Regions from separate parts of the Paenibacillus sp. FSL R10-2796 genome, predicted to be linked through region 1. Evidence: predicted binding sites of a transcription regulator. Region 1 holds the regulator's gene; the other holds the start of a gene.
The links. The regulator NrdR, encoded in region 1, represses ribonucleotide reductase genes. The targets are predictions, from matches to a motif close to AACACNATATATNGTGTT.
Positions count from the first base shown of each region.

Region 2: a site for NrdR is predicted at 5,641-5,658, ahead of NST58_RS11710 (adenosylcobalamin-dependent ribonucleoside-diphosphate reductase). Genes of this name have one in related genera too.

Region 1 is NZ_CP150178.1:2,344,531-2,354,198, reverse strand. Features, by position in the region: gene NST58_RS10475 (insertion element protein) at 1-330, opposite strand, end outside; gene NST58_RS10470 (hypothetical protein) at 317-574, opposite strand; gene NST58_RS10465 (SDR family NAD(P)-dependent oxidoreductase) at 1,194-2,072, opposite strand; gene NST58_RS10460 (MarR family transcriptional regulator) at 2,238-2,696, shown strand; tRNA gene NST58_RS10455 (tRNA-Lys) at 3,051-3,123, opposite strand; tRNA gene NST58_RS10450 (tRNA-Ala) at 3,134-3,209, opposite strand; gene nrdR (transcriptional regulator NrdR) at 3,462-3,938, opposite strand; gene NST58_RS10440 (alpha/beta-type small acid-soluble spore protein) at 4,102-4,320, shown strand; gene NST58_RS10435 (lytic transglycosylase domain-containing protein) at 4,405-4,968, opposite strand; gene coaE (dephospho-CoA kinase) at 4,965-5,561, opposite strand; gene NST58_RS10425 (manganese efflux pump) at 5,571-6,317, opposite strand; gene mutM (DNA-formamidopyrimidine glycosylase) at 6,449-7,285, opposite strand; gene polA (DNA polymerase I) at 7,338-9,668, opposite strand, start outside.
Region 2 is NZ_CP150178.1:2,620,878-2,630,545, forward strand. Features, by position in the region: gene NST58_RS11680 (divergent polysaccharide deacetylase family protein) at 1-261, shown strand, start outside; gene NST58_RS11685 (N-acetylmuramoyl-L-alanine amidase) at 248-1,000, opposite strand; gene NST58_RS11690 (YqzE family protein) at 1,184-1,372, shown strand; gene NST58_RS11695 (hypothetical protein) at 1,441-2,463, opposite strand; gene NST58_RS11700 (YqhG family protein) at 2,620-3,684, opposite strand; gene NST58_RS11705 (SNF2-related protein) at 3,681-5,426, opposite strand; gene NST58_RS11710 (adenosylcobalamin-dependent ribonucleoside-diphosphate reductase) at 5,813-8,470, shown strand; gene NST58_RS11715 (cytidine deaminase) at 8,896-9,294, opposite strand; gene NST58_RS11720 (methylenetetrahydrofolate reductase) at 9,534-9,668, shown strand, end outside.

The sequences.
Region 1 (9,668 bases):
TGCATTACAAACGATTCGCTGGTCTTTTTCTTTGGGATTTCCTTTTAAACGATAACGATAAATCGGTTTTCTTGTTGATTTTCCAATGATGGTTTGCGGCATGCCAAACCACCGACAAAAAGGGTTGGTGCATGTATTGAGTTGAATGGAAAAGGTCTTTCCCTTCCACACAAAAGAAGTGGGATCGTACAGTCTGCGATACTTTTTAGCAAATTGCATGGGCGCTAACTGAGGGTAGTCGCTTTTTCGCTGTTCCAATTCTTCCACACTAGGTAAAGGAACATCCACCAAGTTGTCCCTAAGCGTAGCCAATCGCTTAATTTTCCCCACTTGCGCTCTCCTTTACGGCTTCTTCTGGAAAGAGCTGCTTTGCAATTCGAGTGTTCCGCCGCTTCTTCTGAATCCATGCGATAAAGTCGGGATCATCCAAAATATTCAGTAAAAAGGTATCGACCACCTCGTCTTCACTGAAGCCTGTATATTCGGCATAAAATTTGACGGTGTGTTTGGTTCGATCGGATACCTCCCAGATGGTTTTATTGACCGTTTTTTCTTTCGGTTTAATAAATTTCATTTGCCTTATCCCTCCAAACACTGATATTATGATTTTAATAATATTAAACCGATAATGAAAATAAAACAATAACAATTGACACAGAAATTGACAGCTTTATTGACTTATGAATTGACACAGAAATTGACGTCATTTTTAAATTGTAATGAATTCATTACAATTAAATATCCCTTACCTATTTATTAGCCAATTTTCGAGAAATATTCACTACAAACGTTGATATAACAACAAAAATGGAGTGCCAAAACTGTTGCCAGTTTGCACTCCATTTGCTATGTCATTTCTATGTTTTTCACCTCAAAATGGAACGGGATACTCTCACAAGGGATCGGTCTATTTCTGATCGTAGTACTATAAAATGTCGGACTGGCGGAATGTTGAGATACAACGGACCGAGGTGCTCTTATTTTCTCATTATGGGGCGTTTTCCCAAGCTATCGGACTCCTACGCACTTATTTAGTCTTTTCAAAACAAAATACTGCTACTGGAGAGGAAATAAGTGCGCTACGGTCCGATCACTCGACTAATTTCACTAAATAAAGAAAATAAGAGCTATACAGTCCGCAGGATCATGAATGGGTGATTCGAACGGACATGAGGTTAGTTTCACTAATTAAATCAGTTTCCAAAGAAACCTTTCTGCTGCAAAATGTCTTGCGTATCGTTCCATAATTTATTTTCCATTACCTTATCTCCTCCCGGTTGTACGGGTACAATGGGATTGCCTGTCCCAACGTTAAAATATCCCCCACTGCTCTCTTGATACTTAGGATCGGTCATTAAACGAATAATGATCTCCGCTCCTTTACGAGGATCGCCAATACGAAAGAAATTCAATAAGTGCTTAAGCATCGAAGAAAACCAAAGTTCACGCCCGAGACCTGTAACGTTAAAGCCCGGATTCAATGCATGAACGCGAATTCCCGTTCCCGCCCAGCGGCGTGCAAGCTCACTGGTAAACATAATGTTTAGCAGTTTGGTTTTCCCATAAATCTCAGAAGATCCTCTGGAAGTAAAAGAAGCTGTATTGAGCAAATCTTCTGGCAACTTTAGTACTCCATGCCGGCGTGAAGCTTCCGAAGCAACATTTATAATTTTTGCATTTCCTGCTGCTCTCAAAGAACGTTCTAAGGTTTGCGTCAATAACCATGGTGCAAAATAGTTCACAGCCATCATTTCTGAGAATCCATCGGCAGTTATCCGCTGTTCAAACCCATGAAGCCCTGCGTTATTTATTAACACGTCTATCTTCGGAAAAACACTAGATATTTCTTGTCCTAACCTAGTGACATCCCTCATTGAAGATAAATCTCCGTAGAAAAAACTAATTTCGGCTGCTGGTACGCTCTCCTTTATCATTTTTTCAGTTACTTCCGAACGGGTTTTACTCCTTGCAGTTAGAACAAGATGGGCACCCTGCTTTGCCATTTCAAGTGCAACGAGTTGTCCCAAACCGCTTGTAGCTCCAGTAATTACAATAATCGGCTTTGTCATCATCTACATTCTCCTTTATATCAGGAATTCATCAGGGGCAATTTCATTTTGACAGCGTATTGTCCAAATCATATAATTGATATATATCAACTATATGTTGATGATTGACATATGTCAACTAAATAGATGTATGACAACTTTAAAATACAAGGGTAGGTGGTTAAAACAATGAATACTGAACGTAAAGACACGTTGAGAGGACAATTAGAACTGAAGCTAGGTGGACAAATTAGTGCTCTCATTAGCGCTTCGCATGCCCTAAATGTCAGAACTGCTGCCGCTTTCGATTCATCTATACAGCCTGCTGCTTTCCATATAGTCCGTTGGCTGTACTCTTATGGACCAACAAGCGCCTCTGTGTTGGCAGAATCAACGGCTATGGATCGTAGTTCAGTCAGCCGTCTCATCAAGCAACTCGAAAATTTGGGTTATGTTAGAAGAGAAGACTCTCCTAATGATCGTCGAGCCATCCTTCTTACACTCACTGAACTTGGACGACAAAAAACCTTTGATGCGCTGCAGGATAAGGAATTCATATTTTATGAGCGCATAGCTCAATGGGATAATCAACAGCTTGAAACCTTTATTCAAATGCTTCAGGAGTTTAATGGATTTAATGATAATTAATAAATGGGAACAAAAAAAGAAACAGCATCTTGCTGTTTCTTTAGATATGGATTGTCTGTAATTGGAGCCAGCAATTGTCATTGATGTTCATGTTCGGCATGTTCATTATTGCACTGCTCAACTACCTCAAAAAGAAATAGACCGCCCTCTCGCAAAGGAATGCGGTCTATTTCCTGACTAAACTTCCGAAGCCGCCGCCCTTAAAAGCGGCTATTGCACTGGGAGTCGTGTTTCCGCACGACTCTCTTTGCATTGTACGTTTTATCTACCCAAACTATACCACGATCAAAACCAAATAAAAAGTCACTCTTCCCCAAACAACAAAGAAACGGCATTTCTGCCGTTTCTTTAGGATGGACTCTCAGGGGCTCGAACCCTGGACAAATAGATTAAGAGTCTACTGCTCTACCAACTGAGCTAAGAGTCCATATGATGTTTGGTGGAGCCAAGGGGGATCGAACCCCTGACCTCATCGCTGCCAGCGATGCGCTCTCCCAGCTGAGCTATGGCCCCAAACTGAAATTTCAGATGTATGTAATCATACATTTTTTAATTTTAGTTTGGTCGTAATTGAGTTGTTCCGATAAACTCAAGCGTCGTAGGCGACTTCTATATAATATAAAAAATCGCCCTCTATGTCAACACTTTTTTTTAAAATTCATTTTTCCACTCAAATTCCCCGCTCAAAACTCAGAGGAAACAAACCAGTACAAGCACTCCTAACAGACTCTAGGATTGGCTGTAACGCCCTAACTGGACAAAAACCTATAATCCCTCTAATTCTCCCGTACTCTTGGATAGCAGCCCCTTGAGTTCCTTCATGAACATATTAATATCCTTGAACTGGCGATATACGGACGCAAAACGAACGTAAGCCACTTCATCTACTGGGTAGAGCTGCTCCATCACGAATTCACCAATCTGTTGGCTTTCCACTTCCGCAACGGCGATGCCGCGCAGAGATTTCTCAACCTCGGACACGATCTTTTCTAGACGTTCCACAGAAACCGGCCGTTTCTCACAAGCACGGATGAGACCACGGAGTATTTTATCACGACTGAATTCCTCACGGCTGCCGTCTTTTTTAATTACAATGAGTGGCGTTTCTTCAATCATTTCAAAAGTAGTGAAACGTTTGCTGCAACGCTCACATTCACGCCTACGACGGATTGACTTATTTTCATTCGCTGGTCGCGAGTCCAGCACTTTAGTATTTGTGTGATCACAGTAAGGGCATTTCATAAGCTTCATCACTTCCTAATACATAATGGTTTGGTCCCGGAACGTTATAAATCCGGCTTTTGAACGGCTTTTTTATTATTTCCAGAAATCACCGTTTTTTTCTTGTAATGATAATGGCAAGTCCGGCACATAATACAGTTACCAACAGAGGAGGTGAACAGCAATGAGCCAAAGCAACAACTCCAATAACCTTGTAGCTCCAAATTCCCGCGGTGCCTTGGAACAACTTAAATACGAAGTTGCCCAAGAACTAGGAATCACGCTTTCCCCAGATGGTTACCAAGGCAATAAAACTTCTTATGAAAATGGTTCGATCGGTGGTTACATCACTAAACGTCTTGTAACCCTGGCAGAACAACAACTGGCAGGTCAATACAAATAACCTGACCAACATAAGCTTTTTGAAGAAGTATTAAACGACCTACAGGTCGTTTAATACTTCTTTTTATACATAACACGGTAGAAATTAAAATTCTTTGTAAATGTCCGTGTACTGATCATAGTAATAATTAACGCGCTGTACATAATGCCTGGTTTCACCAATGGGAATATCTTTAATGGTTGCATCTGTCCCATCCCAGACCCCTTCGTCCAACCAGCGTTGAACTTTTCCGGGCCCAGCATTATAGGCTGCGATAATTGCTGTACGTTTACCTTCGAACTGACGGGATAAAGTTGAAAGATACCATGTACCCAGTTCAATATTAGCCGAAGGCTCATGCTTGAGTTCTTCCATAGATACGTTTGGAAGCTTGGCCTTTTCCAGCGCCCACTTCGCGGTATCCGGCATAAGCTGCATCAGCCCTAGTGCGCCTTTTTTGGATTCTCGTCCAGTTTTGAAGTTCGTTTCTACACGAATAATCGCGGTTACAAGAAACGGGTCTATCTCATAAGTGATGCTGTGCTTGCGAATCTCATCTTTAAAATGGATGGGATAAAACCACGACATCCAGTTAGTGCTCAGAAACAATATTGCCGTAAAACCCACAAATAGCAGAAGCAGTACTCTTTTTTTACGTAGCCATTTCATGATAAACCCAGCCTGTCCCAAAAAACAGCAACCTGTTGCTCAGTGTACGCAAGATCGCCACTGTTGTCGATGATGTAGTCCGCTTTATTACGTTTCTGTTCAATATCCATCTGTGCATTCAATCGCGCTTCTGCTTCTTCTAAAGAGAGCCTATTACGTTCCATTAATCGAGCAATTTGCATATCACGGGGAACGTACACTACTACAATCTCATGGAACAGGGTCTCAAGCCCTGATTCAAAAAGAAGCGGAATATCCACAATAATAAGCCGCTTCGGCTCTTCCTGCTCCATGCTGTACATACGGTCTTTGATTTCCTGCCGGATGGCAGGATGCGTCAAATTGTTCAAGGTTTGCAGGGCCACAGGATCTTGAAAGACGATTTCACCTAATTTGGCCCTATTCAGTGTTCCATCCGTAAAAAGGATCTCTTTTCCGAATTGCTTAGCAGCAGCAGCCAACACTTCATGCCCGGGAAGCATAACTTCTCTGGCGATCACATCGGCATCAACCAGCCTCGCTCCCTTGTTCACAAGCAGTGCAGACACTGTGCTTTTTCCGGATGCGATTCCTCCGGTTAAGCCTATAATCATGTACTCACCTCATAATAGCTTCAGTATTCCCATTGCAATTAATAATAACGCTGGTAATGCGGCAGCATGCTTCATCCAGTAGTTCCCGGCAAATCTAAGTCCAGTCTTCATACCCAGCAATAGAAATGTACCACTAAACAAAGCTATTGTAAGTGATGTCCATATCGGATTGAAGCCAAGCAGCGCTGCGCCAAGTCCAGCCCCAAAAGCATCCAGAGAGAGCGCAATCCCCAGTATCATCGCTTCCATCGAAGAGATGCTTCCTGAGGCATCCATATCCGCAGAAGACGGGGTACGCAAGATCTGTACTACGATCCCCAAACGGCGAAGCTCAAGTGAAAAAACAGCTGATTTCAACGGTTCATCATTCATAACAGGTTCTGTACCCGCTTCAGAATCAGCAGCTACCTCTGCCCAAGCCTGCTCGGAAAATGAGCCCTTATCTACCGTTTCAGCTTTACGTCCGCCATCTGCATCTTTCTCTTTCTGCATCAGCATCTGAACAAGCGACCAGCACCCCATTAGCACAAGTATAACTGCACCAACTATAGAAGCTGCATTCGGAGACACTACCTTGGCAAGCAAAACCCCAACCTGCATCGATACACAGATAACTACCCCCGAACAGAGCGAGATAATCAGAACGGAGAGCAGTGGTATTTTCATTTTACGCAGCCCATATGTAATTCCTACACCAAAACCATCCAAACTCAAGGCAAACGCTAGCAATAGCAGTGAAAATAATGGGCTGAGCACCCGCAATCCCTCCTGTGAAGAACCGGAAAACTGAAATTTTATCGTTTCAGCTTCCGTTCTCTATTAAGCATTCTTCACACAGTATATGGGCGGGACAAGTAGTGGGTGCCAACCTTATTATTTCAACAAATTCAGTGAACAGTCGGACGCTGGCAATTTGGACAATAATGCGTGCCACGACCGCCTACAACCGTCTTCTCAATCATCGTTCCGCAGTTACTACACGGCTGATCCTTACGACCGTAAATCAATAGCTGCTGCTGATACGTACCGCTCTCACCTTGGCCATTAACATATGACTTAACAGATGAACCTCCGGCGTTAACCGCTTCGGCCAGCGTGCTTACAATAGCATGATGCAGCTTGTCCAATTGATTGTCCGTGAGCGCTTTGGCGCTGTCTTCAGGATGGATACCCGCACGGTGCAACGACTCATCTACATAAATATTGCCGATGCCGACGATATATTCCTGATTAAGCAGCAGCGATTTAATTTTGGTGCTTTTACCGGACACGATCTGCTTAAACCTCTCCGGTGTAAAAGAAGGCTCCAGCGGCTCCTGCCCCAGCTTATTTAAAGGCGGCAGCTGAAGATCTTCTCCCATCTGAAAAAGATGCATTGTCCCGAATTGGCGAACATCCGTGTAACGCAGCTCAGTTCCATCCGTAAAATGAAAAATCACATGTGTATGCTTGTCCAGTGGGTCATCATTTGAAAAAAGTCCGTAACGGCCTTCCATCCGTAAATGTGACACAAGCACCAGACCATCCAGCACAATACGCAAAAACTTTCCTCTTCGTTCAACTTTTACAATGCTATGACCTGCCAGCAGGTGGGCAAAAGCCTGAATATCATCCGGACGCTGAATAATCCGCGCCAACCGGACGGTTACATTCTCTATCTGCTTTCCATTAACTAACTCATTAAGTGTTCTCTTGACTGTCTCTACTTCCGGTAATTCCGGCATGATGTCTTCACCTCAACTACATTATAGCTGATATGCACACCTTAAAGGGAGTCTATTTCGCCTCGTACCAGTTACTTCCAAAGCTGACCTCTGCCTTAAGCGGCACAGATAACTTTAGGGCTCCACCCATTACTTCCGGCAAAAGCGTCTTCATAAGCTCCATTTCATCCTCTGGCACCTCGAATACAAGCTCATCGTGTACTTGAAGCAGCATACGGCTCTTAAGCCCACGATCAAATAACGCCTTGTCCATATGCACCATCGCCAGCTTGATTATATCCGCTGCTGTTCCCTGTATAGGTGTATTCATTGCTGTCCGCTCCGCAAAAGAGCGCAGATTAAAGTTCTTCGCATTAATCTCCGGCAGATAACGGCGACGTTCGAGCAATGTGGTCACATAACCATACTTTCGTGCCTCCACTACAATATCGTCCATATAGCGGCGCACACCCTGATAAACCTCAAAATACTGTTCAATAAATTGCGCGGCTTCCTTACGCGGAATATTCAGATTCTGCGAGAGACCGTAATCACTGATCCCGTAGACGATCCCAAAGTTAACGGCTTTTGCGGCACGGCGCATATTACTGTCCACCTGTTCTGCGGTCACACCGAACACATCCATCGCTGTCTTCGTGTGAATATCCATATCATGCAGAAAGGCTTCCTTCATCCGCTCATCACCGGAAATATGTGCCAGCACACGCAGTTCGATCTGCGAATAGTCGGCTGCTAAGATGGACCAGCCCGGTTCGGACGGAACGAATACCTTGCGGATTTTGCGTCCTTCCTCTAGACGAATCGGGATATTTTGCAAGTTCGGGAATTGGCTGCTAAGCCGTCCTGTAGCGGCAATTGTCTGCCGATAGAATGTATGCACCTTCCCTGTGTTCGGGGAAATTTCTTTAAGCAGCCCCTCTACGTAGGTAGATTGCAGCTTTGCAATTGTGCGATATTGCAGAATCAAACGCACCACATCGTGGTATGGCGCCAGTTTCTCAAGCACTTCGGCATCCGTGGAATAACCCGTCTTCGTCTTCTTGACGACAGGCAGACCTAGCTTTACAAACAAGATTTCACCCAGCTGCTTTGGTGAGTTCAAATTAAACTCAGTGCCACAAATCTCGTATATTTCACTGACCAATTTGGAAATTTGCGCCTCGAATTCTTTTCCAAGCTCTTTAAGATCACCAGCATTGACTGCAATCCCCTGTTTCTCCATATCCGCCAAAATCCGTGACAAAGGCATTTCCAGATCCTCGAATAGCCCTGTCATTGCGGTCTCCACCAGCTCCTGCTGTTGCTTCTGTGCGATTCCAAGAACCGTTGCACTCTTTCGTGCAACGTGATTTCCTAAAACTTCAAGCTCAGGGATTTTGTATTTGGCACCTTTACCAAATACCTCTTCATCAGGAGAGAGCCGCGGCAAGCCGTATTTAGCAGTGAGATCATTTAGATTCTGATTAGCCTCCGTAGGATCAAGCAAATAAGCCGCCAGCTGCACATCATGGGCTGCACCTGCAAAAGCAATTCCCTGCCAGTGTAGAGCCAAATCAGCGCGGTGAAGATCATATCCACTTTTCGGAGCCTTTTCATCTCCTAGCCAATCACGCAGCTTCGCAGCGGCCGGTTTATGCAGTAATTCAAACGGCACATAGTAATGCCGCTCCAGAGAGGACAATCCTATTCCGATTACCTCGGCACGATGCGGATTATCTCCATTCGATTCCACATGCAGCGCCGAAATACCAGCCAGGGCTTCACTAAGCTCCTTAAGTTCTTCTTCACTTACGATCGTAATATCAAGTGCCGCAGCTTCTACTTCAGCTGCACTCTCCTCACCCTCGGTAACAGGAGCATAAGCACTAAGCGACAAACGGTCCAACAATGATTTAAATTCCAGCTTAGCAAGCGCTGGTCCGGCTGTATCCGCTGAAATTCCATTGAAGACCATGTCTTCCCACGAATGCTCAAGCGGTACTTCACGATAGATGGTCGCTAATTTTTTACTCATCACCGCATCTTCCGCATGGGTTTCCAGTTTCTCTTTCATTTTACCCTTTAGCTCACCGGTTCCAGCTAAGACACCTTCCACTGATCCAAATTGATGCAGCAGCTTCAAAGCTGTCTTCTCACCTACGCCGGGTACTCCCGGGATGTTATCACTTGCATCGCCCATCAGCCCTTTAAGATCAATGATCTGCTCAGGGGTTAGGTCATATTTCTCCCGGATTTGTTCCGGCCCATAAAGCTCAACTTCGGTGACCCCTTTGCGGATTAAGGCAACGGTCGTATGTTCAGAGGCCAGCTGCAACATATCCTTGTCTCCCGACACGATCATAACCTGCCGTCCCGCTTCATCCGCCTGGCGTGAAATGGTGCC
Region 2 (9,668 bases), 280 kb from region 1:
CTGCCGCGCGTAGAGAACCATATCTTTTTGGATGATACACACACAGCTAATCATGTCCTGAAACAAATGGGTCTAGTAAATAATCTGGCGAAGGATCAACGATTCTGCGTAACCATTGGTCATGTTGGTGTATATGGAAAAGAAACCGCCGCAGGCATCCGCAGCGGTGTGGAGCAAATAAAAGATGATGTTGAATTTATAGGCATTTCTGATCTCGTTAAAAACGAAATGAAATGGAACTCGAATCCTACACTTCCATAAGATAAGCTACTATGCCGCCAGCAATTGCTTCAGCAATTTCTTGTTGCCCTTTAGGGGTGCACAGCTTTTCGCGATCTGTCGGACTGCTTACAAAACCCGCCTCAACAATTACGGTTGTGGCGGTTATTTTGTTGAGTAAATAAAAAGGTTTACCCGGTCTTGTCTCTGCCTGGATATTATAGAGACTGTTTAATTGTTGCTGAATGGTCTGGGCGAGGATATAGCTGCGCCCTTCTTGGCGATATAATACAAGCGGACCATGCTTGGATGGTGAAGGTGCCCAGTTAACATGGATGCTGACGACTACAGTAGCTGGTAATGTCTCAGCCAGCTCTTTACGCTGGGCAAGGTCGCGCAGATGCCGGGATTTACTGCGCAGCCAGCGGTTCTCATCGCTTGGGGCGTAATCTCCATTACGATTTAAGGCAACGTCAAATCCATCGCTGCGCAGCAGCAGAAATAATCGGCGTGAGATATCTAATGTAATATCCTTTTCAAGAATGTTCCCGTAGGAAGTTCCTCCGTCGATCCCCCCATGTCCTGCGTCAATTAAGATCATCCGGTGACCGTGGCTTAAGAGATGCTGACGTTCATCATTCACTACGGGTTTGGATGGAGTTGCAGAAGCATATGCACTCCCCATAAACAGCATTAGAAGTCCAACTGTGGTTAAAGTAATACGCAAGCTACATATTGCAGCTGCTGTCTTGGAATAAGCTTTATTTCTCCCATTGTTCAAATGAACTCCTCCTTGCATGTGAATAACCTCGTGCCCTAGATTCTTTGTTAGATTGTGCTTTAATAGGTAAACCTATTCGAACAATTCGAGACAAGAGTTTAGATATATGCTCGGTGGTGCACACTAAGAGCATGGAACGACGCTGGCTATCTTAATTCACTTACAATGTAGGAGGTGTTACAAATGGCTTCCGGCGGCGATGAGCTTGTGAAGTATATCACTGAGAAGGTAGTTGTTTATATCGAGGATCCGCGTGCCATTCATGCTCGTAGAGCGGCTACAAAGCAGCCGTGGTCACAAAAATGGTTCGGTATGCTTCCGCTTGGTTGGTCGATCTGGCGAAGCAAATGGAGCCACAGTGACAAGGATTGAATTTCACAAATAACAAATAACCTTCCAGTGCCTAATCGAGCGTGGCAGCGGAAGGTTATTTGTTATGTTTAGTTATAGATATTTCTGTCGGGCAGCTTGTGCAGTGTTCCTATAGCCTGCAAGGCAGTGAGTGGCAAATACCGTCTTCCTTCTGGCCCTGATGCTGCGTAAACGGTAGGCATGTTGTTTATTGCTTTTGTTTTATTCGAAGCAGGCAACCAGTTTTGATAACCTGTAATCATGAAAGGTGCCCCTACGATATCATTTCGGCCAGCGGCTTGATAAGCAATACTTTCCTTGGGACGAATCAGTGCGGCGATATTGTCACCGCCTACAGCAAGCAGTTTTGGGGAGGTCAACCACATGATATCTTTATAAGGATCATCTGTTCCCCCGCTTTGATAGGCAGAAAGCGGAGACAAATCAGTAGTTAGGTTAGTGATTACATCCGTTTCTGTCTGCTGTCCTTTAAGCACTTCTTCCGCTTTACTTAGCGTCCACGGTAAAACTTGCGGCACGGAAGCATTGATAAATATTGTCTTATCGTCAATGACGATTTTCCATACGGGTAGAAGTGGTGCATATAAGGCTGTGAGTTTTATTTTTCCGGTATAAGATGAAGGTATAAGTCCTTCCTGCACCAAAAATTGGCGCAGTTCTAATAAACTATAGGGGAGTCCGTAAGTGCCAGCTCCATATTCGCTAAGCATATAACCACCTTGATCCGTAGCGGAAATGATCATGTAGCCGATCCGCTGTTCACCTTTCATAACGTTGACAAGCCAGCTATGAGTACCTGGACCCAGAGGATAATATTCTATTCCTGCGTCCTTCCAGGCTGTAAATGGAGCTTCTGCTGCGAGCTTGTTCAGTGTACTCTTGGCAAATTCTTGGACCGTACCGGGTGAAGGTAAGATATCCATCTGCAGTACAGGTATCAAATCCTGTGTGACTGAATCAACTACACTTACTCTGGAAGCGGCAAGCGCAGAAGAGGAACCGGAGCTCGTTGCGATGAGTCCGATGCATAGAAGCAGGAGGAAGCAGCTTTGACCTGCAAGAAGCAGCCTCCGCCGTACACTTATTTTCATGGCGTCGTTCACCTTTCTTTGTTATGAAATATCAGAAAGTAAAAGCTTCCTTTTTATTGTAGAGGACAAGCTATAAAAAGGCTGTTGCTTGCTGTCGCGCCGGAAGGCGGCATTTCCCTTGTTTTTTTGCCTGCTTTTAGCGAGTAGGGTCGCATTCTATAGGCTCCGCAGATGAAACAGTCCATAGGTCACCGCAGAAACTGCGATTTGCGGCTCATATTGCCAAATGGTCTCTTGTCGACGCCGATTATACTGCTCTTGAGTCGCTAGGCGTTTTTCTTCGTCAGGCTCCTTCAGCAACTCTCCATAATAGACATCAATGATGTCCAGTTCAACCCTTAGCCGCTCACGTGCCTGTTCTGCCCAAGTGTAGTCCAGTTCGGCTAACTGAGCGGTAAGATGAGTTTCCAATAAGTCGGTAGCGGCTGCTACTGTCATTTCATAAGGCTGGATATGCACATTTTCCGGTAAGCGTGGCATCATCTCTTTTGTGGAAACTTTTGCATTAAAGTCATCAATGATGGTTCCCTTTGTTAGGGAGATGCCAAGATAATGGAGTTCTTCACGTTTCAAATCGCAGCTCATCTCCACTTTATAGCAGACACTAAGCCATGGCTCGTAAGCGGCAGAGAACAGCGTGTTTCGCTGCCTGCTGCCCGGGTCCTCAAATAAGTAAAGGCATTTCCCTTCGTCCCGAGCGGCGTTCCAAATCTGTTGCAATCGCTTGCTTCCGTAAATAATATCCTCTCTGCGGATCATTCCTGGCCCAATTCGTGGGAGTGCCGGCACAATGCCGAAGTAGCGGGCTAGGATACTTTCCTCCGGGTCAGTAGATGGAGCATTCACTGCTTCTGAGCCCGGGGAGGCGGATTCGAGTAAGTCAGTGCTGGCCTCTGCATCGTTTGTTCCGCCTGTAGTTAGGCTTCCGGTGACAACTTGATTCAAAATGCCAGCACTACGATTTGCAATGGGGGGAACCTCTACTGCAGCTTGACTGTCGTATTTTTCCGGATCAAAAACAAAGGTGAAAGAAAGGGTCTCAGGATCTACACCTGTGCGCTCCACGAATCCCCAATAATACGGCCGGTCGGTAAGCATTTTGTCAGCTCTAGGTGATAATTTCACAGTTACGTGAAGGGGCGAAGCCTCAATGATGGAGCATTCAGTGGCTTCAAGATAGTCCATCACATGCTTGCGTACTTCCTGTGCGGTGAGGGTCATGTCGCAGTCCCACTTTCTTTTTTAATACCCTGTGTCAATTCACTGAGGGATTCACCAATATGGTCCAGCTCATGCCGCAATTCTTCGTCGGAGCGGGATTCGAGCATGATTTTGTATAAACTTTTCTCCAGCGATTCCTTCTTTTCAAAACGTTCCAGGATTACATCCAGCCCGCCAATCACCATTTCAAACATATTGATTTTTTCATGCAGCAGATGCAGGATATGTTCTTCAATCGTGCCTTGCGTAGACAAGTTGTAGATCACTACGTCATTTTCTTGCCCTAACCGATGGACACGTCCGATACGTTGCTCCACGCGCATGGGATTCCAGGGCAGATCAAAGTTGATCATATGGTGGCAAAATTGCAGGTTAATTCCTTCACCACCGGCTTCCGTTGCAATCATAACTTGAGCGCGGCCGCGGAAAAGATCCATCATCCAATCTTTTTTTCCACGGTTCATTCCGCCGGAATAAGAGACACACATCAGCCCATGTTCACGGAAATACTGTAGTAAATACTCTTGAGTTGCTCGATATTCCGTGAAAACGATGACCTTTTCATTCATTTCTTGAATGAGGGCTAAGGTTGTTTCAGCTTTAGTGTTTGTTTTAACGGTACGGAGGGTCTGTAGCAGCTCCATCATCCGGTCTCTTTTTGGGGAATCCGCAGGCAGCTTTTTGATCAAATTAACTAAAGTGATAAAGACGGCATCCCGGCTGCTGCACACCTCACGTTGAAGGGTTACCAGAGAAAGCATGCTGCTAAGATTGCCGCCGGATTCCTGATACTGGTCTTTGACAAAGGAAGTAACACTGTTATACAAATCTTTCTCTTCTTGGGAGAGAACTAAGGGGATATTACGGACTTTTCGTTTCGTGAAATTAACTGGACCTTCACCACGGCGATTGCGGATCATGACCTTCGAAAGCTCGTCCCGCAGTTGACCTTCATTCTTGGGCTGGCGTTTATCAACCACGAAATTCGAGGCAAAATCGCCCTGATTTCCAAGTTGCCCCGGCTTCAGTATAGTGATCAGATTAAAGAGTTCGCCCAGATCATTCTGAACGGGAGTCGCGGTGAGCAGCAGGCAATATTTTTTGCGTAATTGCTGTACAAATAGATAATTGGTCGATTTTTTATTCTTCAGCTTGTGAGCTTCATCAATGATCAACATATCGTATTCATTTTCCAGCAAGATTTCCTTATGAGGATCTCGTTTGGCGGTATCCATCGATGCGACGACTATGGCGTTGCCCCAAGAATAGGCTTTTTTCTGAGCGACAGCAGTGATGCCAAATTTCGCATTTAGCTCACGAACCCATTGCAATACTAGAGAAGCAGGTACGAGAATAAGCACTTTGGAGACAAGACCGCGTACCAGATATTCTTTGAGCACCAGTCCTGCTTCAATGGTCTTGCCCAGTCCAACCTCATCTGCAAGAATCGCGCGGCCTGACATTTCGAACAGAACCTTATGCGCTGTATCCAGCTGATGGGGAAGTGGGGACAAGCCGGATAAATGCTTCATACATTGCAGCTCATCGAAGCTCGTTACTAGACCTGTTTCCTCTCCTTGTACGGCAAGCTTAGATAAACGGTAGTCTCCCCATGGGCCGCCCTTTTCCAATTTGAGCTCCAGATCTTGCAACCAATTCCGGTCAAAAGAAAGAGGAACAGGCAGTATTGGCGCGGGTGTTCCCCCTTGCTGGGGTAGAGAATTACGGAATAATTGCGTCATAATGCAGCCTCCTCAAGCTCGGATTTATATCACCATTCGTAAGAGTAGTATGCTCGTAAACGAGAGAATTCATAACCTCTTATTTTTCACGATAGCCTTTAAAAAAGAGAGCAAGAGCGAGAAAAAGCAGCAACGTTTGCGATAATTCGGCAACTTGACTCTATTTTCGAATAAGACCTTCGATACAATATGTGGTATAGTTTAAAAGCTGACGCACACAATATATTGTGACAAAAGCTTGAAAATGTATTTTTTATAGAGTGCTTAGCTGGTATTTGTTATTGACAAGATGAGCTTCCTACATACACCTGTTAAGCAGTGGAGGATGGTAAGGGGGTTTTTGTTGTGGGCCCATACCTTGGACCGGAAACTAATATCTACTACACATGCGGGAGGTTTTTTTATTGAGTAAAGTGGAACGTAAGCAACGCCTTGAAGGGCTAAGTGAAAAAATATTTTTGGATCGTTATGCTTGGAAGGATGCAGACAGCAACAATGCTAAAGTAGGCGATGTTGTATTGGTGCTGACCAAAGATGATCCGAAGTTTCCAACTAAGGAAGTCGGAGAAATTGTGGAGCGCAGTGGTCGAATCGTAACTGTAAAGACACGCAGCGGTGAGTTTGTGAAATCGGATGTTGAAAAGTTGACCCTTAATATAGAAAAAACTCCTGAGGAAATGTGGGACCGTCTATCCACAGCGATGGCTTCTGTAGAGAAGACACCTGAGCTTCAAGCAGAATGGGCGGGCAAATTCCGTTCAATCCTAGATGATTGGAAGCTTGTGCCGGGTGGACGTATTGCGGCTGGTGCAGGTGCTAGTGAAGAATTAACATTGTTCAACTGTTATGTAATCCCTTCTCCAAAAGACAGCCGTGGCGGCATCATGCAGACATTGTCTGAAATGACGGAGATTATGGCCCGTGGTGGCGGTGTGGGCATTAACCTGTCTTCATTGCGTCCTCGTCGTGCGATTGTTAGAGGGGTTAATGGTTCATCCAGTGGTTCCGTATCTTGGGGCGGTTTGTTTAGTTATACTACGGGGCTTATTGAGCAAGGCGGCAGCCGTCGTGGCGCGCTCATGTTGATGATTAATGACTGGCATCCCGATGTTGAGGACTTCATTACCGTGAAGCAAACGATGGGCCAAGTCACTAATGCTAACCTTTCGGTATGTGTGAGCAATGGTTTTATGAAGGCTGTAAAAGAAGATCTGGACTGGGATCTCGTATTCCCGGATACAACCGATCCTGAATATAACGAAATGTGGGATGGCGATCTCGACAAGTGGAAAGCTGCCGGCAAAAACGTTATCCATTATCGCACCGTAAAAGCGCGTGACGTGTGGCGTACGATCATTGAATCGGCATGGAAATCTGCTGAGCCAGGCGTCGTGTTCATGGAATACTATAACCAGATGTCTAACAGCTGGTATTTCAACCCGATTATTTGTACGAATCCTTGTGGAGAGCAAGGCCTGCCAGGCTGGGGAGTCTGCAATCTGTCTGCGGTGAACCTGTCCAAGTTCTACGATGAGAAAAATCATGATGTAGATTGGGAAGATCTTGCGACTACAACCCGTTATTCGGTCCGTTTTCTGGACAATGTAATTGATAAAACACCTTATCATTTCCCGGAAAATGAAGCGAATCAGAAAAAGGAACGCCGCGTGGGTCTCGGAACCATGGGATTGGCGGAGCTGATGATTAAATTGAACATCCGTTACGGCAGCCCGGAATCGTTGGAGTTTCTGGACAAGCTATACGGCTTTATGGCTCGTGAAGCCTACCTTGCTTCGGCAGAAATTGCTGGAGAGAAGGGTTCCTTCCTAGCTTTTGATACTGAGAAATATCTAATGAGCGGCTTTATGAAAAATATAGTCGAAGCGTATCCAGAGGTTGGCGAAGCGATTCGTGAACATGGTATGCGTAACGTTACAGTGATTACACAAGCACCTACAGGTAGTACAGGTACAATGGTAGGTACTTCTACGGGAATTGAGCCTTATTTTGCCTTTAAATATTTCCGTCAAAGTCGTCTTGGCTATGATGAACAGTTTGTTCCAATCGCTCAAGAGTGGCTGGAAGCTCATCCGGGTGAAGAGCTGCCTGACTACTTTGTAACTTCGATGGATCTGTCAGCTAAAGATCATATCCGTGCGCAAGCAGCGATCCAACGCTGGGTAGATAGCTCTATTTCCAAAACAGCGAACTGCCCGTCTGACTTTACGGTTGAGGAGACGGCTGAGCTATATGAAATGGCCTTTGATCTAGGATGTAAGGGTGTTACGATCTACCGCGATGGAAGTCGTGACGTTCAAGTTCTGGAAACCACGAAGAAGGAAGACAAAAAAGAAGCCGCTCCGGTTGCGGCAGAAGAAGCTACAACTACTGTAGAAGCGAGTACAAGTGTTGTAGCAGCAAGTCCAGCGCCTCAAGTGACTACAAAAGAGGCGGATAAACAATACAAAAAACGTCCGCAGGTTCTGCGCGGCGCTACCTATAAAATCAACACACCATTTGGGATGGCATATATTACGATCAATGACCTTGATGGAATACCGGCTGAAATCTTCCTGAATGTAGGTAAAGCGGGTTCTGACGTCTTTGCTATGGCTGAAGCATTAGGCCGTGTCTGCTCCTTGTTCCTCCGTTACGGAGATCATGGTGAGAAAGTGGAGCTGTTGATCAAACATCTGAAAGGCATTGGCGGATCAGGAGCTATCGGCTTCGGCGCGAATCGTGTTGAATCCATTGCTGACGCTGTAGCTAAGGCACTGGAATCACATGTGCTGAACAATGCTCATGATGATCATGTACCCGCTCCGATTGCAGCAACTTTGGAGCTGGAGGATTTCAATGAAGCATTAAATGCGGAGTTGAAATCGAGCGTTCCGTCAGCTACGGAAGATGGACATGGTGGTCATCATGGACATAACCATGCTACGGCTTCCCGTGACCTTTGCCCATCCTGCGGCAGCGCCTCGCTGATTAATATTGAGGGCTGTAAGACTTGTGGCAATTGCGGTTATAGTCGTTGCGGGTAAAGGGTAGAGCCGATAAGTGTTTTGTGGGAAAACTAGAAATGTGACTATGCATAGCTACTAAAAGCAAGCGATCATCGAGAGGAAGTGTTTATCCTTTTATCTCAATGGATCGCTTGTTTTTTATTATTGATGATGTTCATTGAGAGGTTTTAACTATATGAGTTTTAGATACTATAGAACTACATACAGACTATGATAAAGAATTTATTGAATTTAGGGTAAGAAATGCTTTGGAAATGATAAAGGTAGTATTTAAAGAAAAAGATAAGGTTGGAATTGCGATTTGGTAAGTAACAACGTATTTACGCGGTGTGTCTGGTCTGTGAACTCTGTGTTCTGACTAAGCTTTTTAACACAAAAAACACGCGTACTTGTCTAACACAGGTACGCGTGTTTTTGTTATTCCACTACGAGAGGAATTATTTTTACATATCTAAATTTTTGAATGCATAAGGCAATAAATCCTTTAAACTCAGCTCTAAGATCTCTTTTTTCTCATTGGTTAAATAGACAGGCATGTCGGGCAAACAGAATTCCGATAATACTTGTCTGCAGATACTGCATGGCGGCAGAAAATCCATTGTGTCACCTGCTACAGCTATAGCCTGAAAATCACCTTTAGTATAGCCCTTTGTAATAGCTGTGAAGATTGCTGTTCTCTCTGCACAATTAGTAGCGCCAAAAGATACATTTTCTACGTTTACTCCATTAATAACATTTCCATCTTTAAGCAATAAGGCTGCTCCAACTGGAAATTTAGAATATGGGGCATAAGCAGCTTTCTTTGTGTTACGTGCGCTTTCCATTAATTCTTCTTTATTCATAATACTCACCCTTTTTAAATAAGAATGAACCTTTCGGTCCCCTTATCGCCAATCTTAAGGTTGGCAGGACTTCTAATATTATAGTCACACCAAATGGTTGTCAACATGTACTACTCGATAAGTATCATTAGGGAATCATAGCTTTAAAATATAACTAGATATAGTAAATAGAAGTTACACATATTAAGCCTGCCATGGTAACCTTATCTTAAAAGCGACGAGTAGAGGGGTTTTATAATTTGGGAGCGGCAGAGAATACATTTAAACAAAAAATATTGAGCAAAAAACCGGGTATTATAACATATGGGATGACACCACCGAAGGCAAGCCACGCACCAGAAAAGGTCTCGGAAATCGCCCAGAAACAGGTTGAG